2 regions of the Synechococcus sp. A15-24 genome follow, and region 1 is predicted to be linked to the other one. Evidence: predicted binding sites of a transcription regulator. Region 1 holds the regulator's gene; the other holds the start of a gene.

The links. Region 1 encodes HrcA, which represses chaperone genes, less so after heat shock. Its sites were predicted from a motif close to TTAGCACTCNNNNNNNNNGAGTGCTAA; they were not measured.
Region 2: the regulator HrcA is predicted to act here: its motif matches at 1,280-1,306, upstream of groES (co-chaperone GroES).

Annotation. Positions count from the first base shown of each region.
Region 1 covers NZ_CP047960.1:2,045,195-2,048,604, reverse strand. The annotation lists gene trpB (tryptophan synthase subunit beta) at 79-1,335, shown strand; gene hrcA (heat-inducible transcriptional repressor HrcA) at 1,342-2,316, opposite strand; gene SynA1524_RS11585 (rhodanese-like domain-containing protein) at 2,316-2,669, opposite strand; gene SynA1524_RS11580 (DUF3352 domain-containing protein) at 2,723-3,410, shown strand, end outside.
Region 2 covers NZ_CP047960.1:477,845-481,254, reverse strand. The annotation lists gene groL (chaperonin GroEL) at 1-861, opposite strand, end outside; gene groES (co-chaperone GroES) at 918-1,229, opposite strand; gene atpD (F0F1 ATP synthase subunit beta) at 1,449-2,912, shown strand; gene atpC (ATP synthase F1 subunit epsilon) at 2,987-3,397, shown strand.

The DNA.
Region 1 (3,410 bases):
CAACTCGGTGCGATCGGATCCATCCTGCCTGCAGCGCGTCTGCCTACCCTGAGTCGACGCTCTCGCTGTGGATCCCCTGTGACCAGCACCCTGCCGAACGCCAGCACTCCGGATCCCGCCAGCCTGCAACCGTCTGTGCGTCCAGGAGCCCACGGACGCTTCGGTCGCTTCGGTGGGCAGTACGTCCCGGAGACCCTGATGCCGGCCCTGGCGCAGCTGGAGCAGGCGGCGGCCCAGGCCTGGAACGACCCAGCTTTCACCGCAGAACTCAACCGGCTACTGAAGAACTACGTCGGTCGGGCCACACCTCTGTATGAGGCTGAACGCCTCACGGCCCATTACCGCCGCGCCGATGGCGGCCCCCGCATCTGGCTGAAGCGTGAGGACCTGAATCACACCGGAGCCCACAAGATCAACAACGCCCTTGGTCAGGCGTTACTGGCCCTGCGCATGGGCAAGAAGCGGATCATTGCGGAAACCGGCGCTGGCCAGCACGGTGTGGCCACCGCCACCGTCTGCGCTCGTTTCGGCCTCGAGTGCGTGATCTACATGGGCGCTGAGGACATGCGCCGTCAGGCCCTCAATGTGTTCCGCATGCGCCTGCTAGGGGCCAAGGTTCAACCGGTCACGGCCGGCACCGCCACCCTCAAGGACGCCACCAGCGAAGCGATCCGCGACTGGGTCACCAACGTGGAATCCACCCACTACATCCTCGGTTCCGTTGCTGGCCCGCATCCCTACCCCATGCTCGTGCGGGATTTCCATGCCGTGATCGGTCAGGAAGCCCGTCAGCAGTGCCGCGAGGCCTTCGGGCGCCTGCCGGATGTGCTGATGGCCTGCGTGGGCGGTGGCTCCAATGCCATGGGGCTGTTCCACCCCTTCGTGGAATGCACCAATGTCCGTTTGATCGGTGTCGAGGCCGCCGGTGATGGCGTGGCCACCGGTCGCCATGCCGCCACGATCACCGAAGGCCGCGCCGGGGTGCTCCATGGCGCCATGAGCCTGCTGCTCCAGGACTCCGACGGCCAGGTGCAGGAAGCCCACTCCATCAGCGCTGGTCTCGATTACCCCGGCGTGGGTCCCGAGCACAGCTATCTGCGCGAGATCGGACGGGCTGAGTACGGCGCTGTCACCGACCAGCAGGCCCTGGATGCCCTGCGTCTGGCCAGCGAGCTGGAGGGCATCATTCCAGCCTTGGAGACTGCCCATGCCTTCGCCTGGCTGGAGCAGCTCTGCCCCACCTTGCCCGACGGCAGCGAGGTGGTGATCAACTGCTCCGGTCGTGGCGATAAAGACGTCAACACCGTGGCTGAAAAGCTGGGTGATCAGCTCTGATTCGGCTCAGTTGAGCAGCAGGTCGAGGTGGCGGGCCACCCGTCGCACGGCGGCGTGAGAGGTGGCGTAAGCCATCCGCATCGGACCCACCAACGCCACCTGACCCACCCCTTCCTGGCCGCAGCGGTAGGGGGCCTGGACCACCGAACAGGCTTGCAGGGCCTTCTGCGGATGCTCCTCCCCGATCCAGACGGCCGGTTGATCGGTGGCACTCACCACGGCACAGGGTTGGTCATCAATCAGCTCAAGAAGTGGCCGCAGCTCTGAGGTGCTGTGGAATTCCGGCTCGCCTACCAGCCTTGAGAGGCCATGCACCACGAGGGGCGTCTCGGGTGACATCGATGGATGGTCCAGTGCGCTGCGCAGCACGTCGCCGCTGCGTTGCAGCTGGGGTGGCAAAGACCGCCAGTTGATGCTGCCGTCTTCCAATTGCTGATCGGTCCAGCGCTCCATGGCCGTCAGTTCGTCACCGGCACCGGGCGGAAGGCGCAGGTTGAGGTGGCTGGCGCGGCCGCTGTCCTCCACCAGCATCACCAGCAGCCGATCACCGCTCTGCACTAGGCGGATGGCCTCCAGCTGTGCGCGGGGTTGCTGCGGGCGGGTGATCAGGCTCATCAGCCCGGTGAAGTCGGTCAGGCGCCGGGCCAGTTGCTGCAACAGGTCGTCCAGTGCTGCCCAGCGCAGGCTCAGGCCTGTGAGTTCCCGTTCGAGGTGCTGCACAGCCACCCCCGGTTCCGGCAGCAGGTCGTCCACGTAATGGCGGTAACCCAGGGCGCTGGGGATGCGGCCCGCTGAAGTGTGGGGCTGGGTCAGCAGACCCCGTTTCTCCAGGGCACCCATGGCCGAACGGACCGTGGCGGAGCTGGCGGGAATGCTGAAGCGCTGCACCAGCGTGCGGCTGCCCACCGGTTCCATCGTGTCCACGTAGTGGTGCACCGTGGCCTGCAGCACCTGTTGTTGCCGGGCGGACAGCGGTTTCATCAGTAACGGGGAACCGACGAATCCACGTGCACACTCCAGGCATCAATTCCCCTCTCAAGGTTCCACACCTCCAGCTCCGGCATCTGTTGCAGCAGCCACAGTCCGAGATGGAGGCTGCGCACGCCCGCATGGCAGATCACCACCACCGGTCTGCCATCCGCCAACTGTTGCGGTACGGACTCCAGCCAGGCGTCGGAGCGGCTCAGAGGCCAATGCAACACGTCCGCAGGGAAGCGGGCCAGATCCAGTTCGGCGTCCTCCCGAACGTCCACCAGCAGGGGATCGGGGCGGTCGTCCTGCAGCCAGGACTGCAGATCCCGGGCCTGAATCGGTCGTGGGGTGAGCGGTTCCATGGCGCCATTCTGCGGTGATGGATAAAGATGACGTCATCCGACACTGCAGGCCCATGCAGGCCCGCTCCTTTCTGACGGCCCTGGCCGCTGCCCTGCTCTCCCTGGTGCTGGTGACCACCGGCTTGCTCTGGGGGCTGGAACGGCGCAGTCCGCTGCACCTGGTTGATCAACCGCTGCAACTGCCGCGAGCGGCCCGTTTTGTTCCCCGTGATGCTGCCCTGTCCGTGCATTGGCTGGCCGACAGTGCGAGTCTTCCGGCCTACGCCCAGGCTGTGGCGCCGCCGCGGCAGCGGCGGACAGCCCGGGACGGGATGCGTCAGTGGCGTGATGGTGCCTTCGCGTTGGCGGGGCTTGATTTCGACGCTGAACTCGCCAGCTGGGTTGGGCCGGACCTCAGCCTCACCCTGCTGGATGCCAGTGATACGCCGGGTTGGGTGCTGGGGTTGACGAGCACGGACAGCGATGGGGCCCGTCGCTTTCTGCAGCGCTTTTGGCAGACCCGCAGCCTGGCGGGCACCGATCTGCAGATCAGCAGTTACCGCGGCATGGGACTGATCAGTGGTCGTGGTGCTCTGGTGGGACGGGACCCGCAGCCTCTGGCGACGGCCCTGATTGACGATGACCTGGTGCTGTTGGCCTCCGGGAGGGGGGTATTGGAGCGAGCTCTGGATGTGTCTCAGCTGCAGCAGCAGCATCAGCTCGGGGATGAGCAGCTGGGGCGGGACATTGCCGAGCTGGGCC
Region 2 (3,410 bases), 740 kb from region 1:
CATGGCCTTGCGGCGGTCACCAAAGCCAGGAGCCTTGACGGCGGCCACGTTCAGCACACCGCGCAGGCGGTTCACCACCAGGGTGGCGAGGGCTTCCTTCTCGATGTCCTCAGCGATGATCATCAGAGGCTTGCCGGTGCGGGCGATCTGCTCGAGCACGGGCACCAGGTCCTGCACCAGACCGATCTTCTTGTCGGTCAGCAGGATGTAGGGCTCGTCGAGCACCGCTTCCATCCGCTCGGTGTCGGTAGCGAAGTAGGGGGAGATGTAGCCCTTGTCGAAGCGCATGCCCTCGGTGACCTCCAGTTCGGTCTCCATGGACTTGCCCTCTTCCAGGGAAATCACGCCTTCCTTGCCAACTTTGTCCATGGCATCGGCGATCATCTTGCCGACTTCTTCGTCATTGCCGGCGGAGATAGTGCCCACCTGGGCGATGGCGTTGCTGTCAGCGATGGGCTTGGCCTGCTCCTTGATCTTGCTGACCAGGAAGTCGGAGGCCTTGTCGATGCCTTTCTTCAGGGTGATGGCATTGGCACCGGCGGCCACGTTGCGCAGACCGGCCTTCACCATGGCGTGGGCCAGGACGGTGGCGGTGGTGGTGCCGTCACCAGCGGCGTCGTTGGTCTTGGAGGCGGCCTGACGGATCAGAGCAACGCCGGTGTTCTCGATGTGATCCTCGAGCTCAATCTCCTTGGCGATGGTGACACCGTCATTGATGATCTGAGGAGCACCGAACTTTTTCTCGAGCACCACGTTGCGGCCCTTGGGTCCCAGGGTCACAGCCACGGACTCGGCCAGGATGTCGATGCCTTTTTCGAGAGCGCGGCGGGCGTTCTCGTTGTAAATGATGCGCTTAGCCATGGAAGGCGTGTCCTAAGTAAAAGTGGTGTTTAAAACGCTGAGGTCTGGGTCCCGTCTCAGTTGACGATGGCCAGGATGTCCTTTTCGGTGAGCAGGACGAACTCGTCACCGCCCAGCTTGATGTCGGTGCCGGCGTACTTGCTGTACAGAACCTTGTCGCCAACGCCGACTTCAGGAGCCTGACGGCTGCCGTCGTCATTGCGCTTACCGGGGCCCACCTGGACCACTTCACCCACTTGGGGCTTTTCCTTGGCGGTGTCGGGCAGAAGGATGCCACCGGCGGTTTTCTCCTCGGATTCGGAGACCTTGATGAACACGCGGTCGCCCAGGGGCTTGACGGTGGAGACGCTGAGAGAAACAGCTGCCATGAGAAATGCAGGAGCAGGGACAGGGCGCCGAAGCGCCGGTTCGACTCGAGCTGGCACTCGGGGCCGACGAGTGCCAACATATGCAGGCGACCACCCCTCTCACCAGCTACTGGCTGTGCGGTTGACCGAACCGGGGGAGTGCAGGCTCAGCAGTGGTAAGGTTGCGCCGCTCTGAATGGGCCCGAGCGCGCTGCGCCTGTTCCCGCATCCCTCCTTCTTATGGTCGCTTCTGCTCCTGCATCCGCTGGCACCAAGGGCGTGATCCGCCAGGTGATCGGCCCGGTTCTGGACGTGGAATTTCCCGCCGGGAAACTGCCCAAGATCTACAACGCCCTCCGCGTCGAGACGAAGAACACCGCTGGCCAGGACGTCGCTCTGACGGCCGAGGTGCAGCAGCTGCTGGGCGACCACCGCGTCCGCGCTGTCGCCATGAGCGGCACCGATGGCCTGGTGCGCGGCATGGAAATCGCTGACACCGGTGCTCCGATCTCCGTCCCCGTTGGTGAAGCCACTCTCGGCCGCATCTTCAACGTGCTCGGAGAGCCCGTTGACGAGCAAGGTCCCGTCGATGCGTCCGCCACGGCACCCATCCACCGCGACGCTCCCAACCTCACCGAACTCGAGACCAAACCCAAGGTGTTCGAGACCGGCATCAAGGTGATCGACCTCCTCGCTCCCTACCGTCAGGGCGGCAAAGTCGGCCTGTTCGGCGGCGCCGGCGTCGGCAAGACCGTTCTGATCCAGGAGCTGATCAACAACATCGCTAAGGAGCACGGCGGCGTCTCCGTGTTCGGTGGTGTTGGTGAGCGCACCCGCGAAGGCAACGATCTCTACGAGGAATTCAAGGAGTCCGGCGTGATCAACGCCGACGATCTGTCCAAGTCGAAGGTGGCCCTTTGCTACGGCCAGATGAACGAGCCCCCCGGCGCCCGCATGCGCGTGGGTCTCTCCGCTCTGACCATGGCTGAGCACTTCCGTGATGTGAATAAGCAGGACGTTTTGCTGTTCGTCGACAACATCTTCCGCTTCGTTCAGGCCGGTTCTGAGGTGTCTGCTCTGCTGGGCCGTATGCCTTCGGCTGTGGGCTATCAGCCCACCCTCGGCACCGACGTGGGTGCTCTGCAGGAGCGTGTTGCTTCCACCGTGGAAGGTTCGATCACCTCGATCCAGGCCGTCTACGTGCCTGCGGACGACCTGACCGACCCCGCACCCGCCACCACCTTTGCTCACCTGGACGCCACCACGGTGCTGAACCGTGCCCTGGCCTCCAAGGGCATTTACCCGGCTGTGGATCCCCTGGACTCCACCAGCACCATGTTGCAGCCAGCCGTTGTGGGGGATGAGCACTACCGCACCGCTCGCGCTGTGCAGTCCACCCTGCAGCGCTACAAGGAACTGCAGGACATCATCGCGATTCTGGGTCTAGACGAACTGTCCGAGGACGACCGTCAGACCGTGGACCGTGCCCGCAAGGTGGAGAAGTTCCTCTCCCAACCGTTCTTCGTGGCTGAGATCTTCACCGGCATGCCTGGTAAGTACGTGAAGCTGGAAGAAACCATCGCTGGTTTCAACCAGATCCTCGCCGGTGAGCTGGACCACCTGCCCGAGGCTGCCTTCTATCTGGTGGGCAGCATCGAGGAAGCCAAGGCCAAGGCCGAGAAGATCGCTGCTGAAACCAAGTGATCCTGATGGGGGTGTGAGTTACATCCCCAGTCACTTGTTGTCTGTCGTCCCTTTCTCCCTCCGAACCAAGGTTCATGTCCCTCACCCTCCGCGTGCTGGCACCTGACCAGAACGTCTTTGATGGCAGCGCCGATGAGGTGATCCTGCCCAGCACCACCGGTCAGCTCGGCATCCTGCCTGGCCACATCTCTTTGCTCACCGCCATCGATGTCGGTGTGCTTCGCGTTCGCGCCAATGGCGGTTGGAACTCCATCGCCTTGATGGGCGGATTTGCTGAAGTGGATGCCGATGAAGTCACCGTCCTGGTGAATCAGGCTGAACTGGGCAGCACCATCGACGGCAACTCCGCCGAGGCCGACTTCCAGAAAGCCACCACCGTGGTGGATGGCATGGAAGGCCAGCCCGCTTCCCCTGAAAAGGTCAAAGCTCAGCAACAGCTGAATATGGCCCGTGCACGCATGCAGGCCAGCAAGTCTGCAGATTGAGCGCACCCGCTCA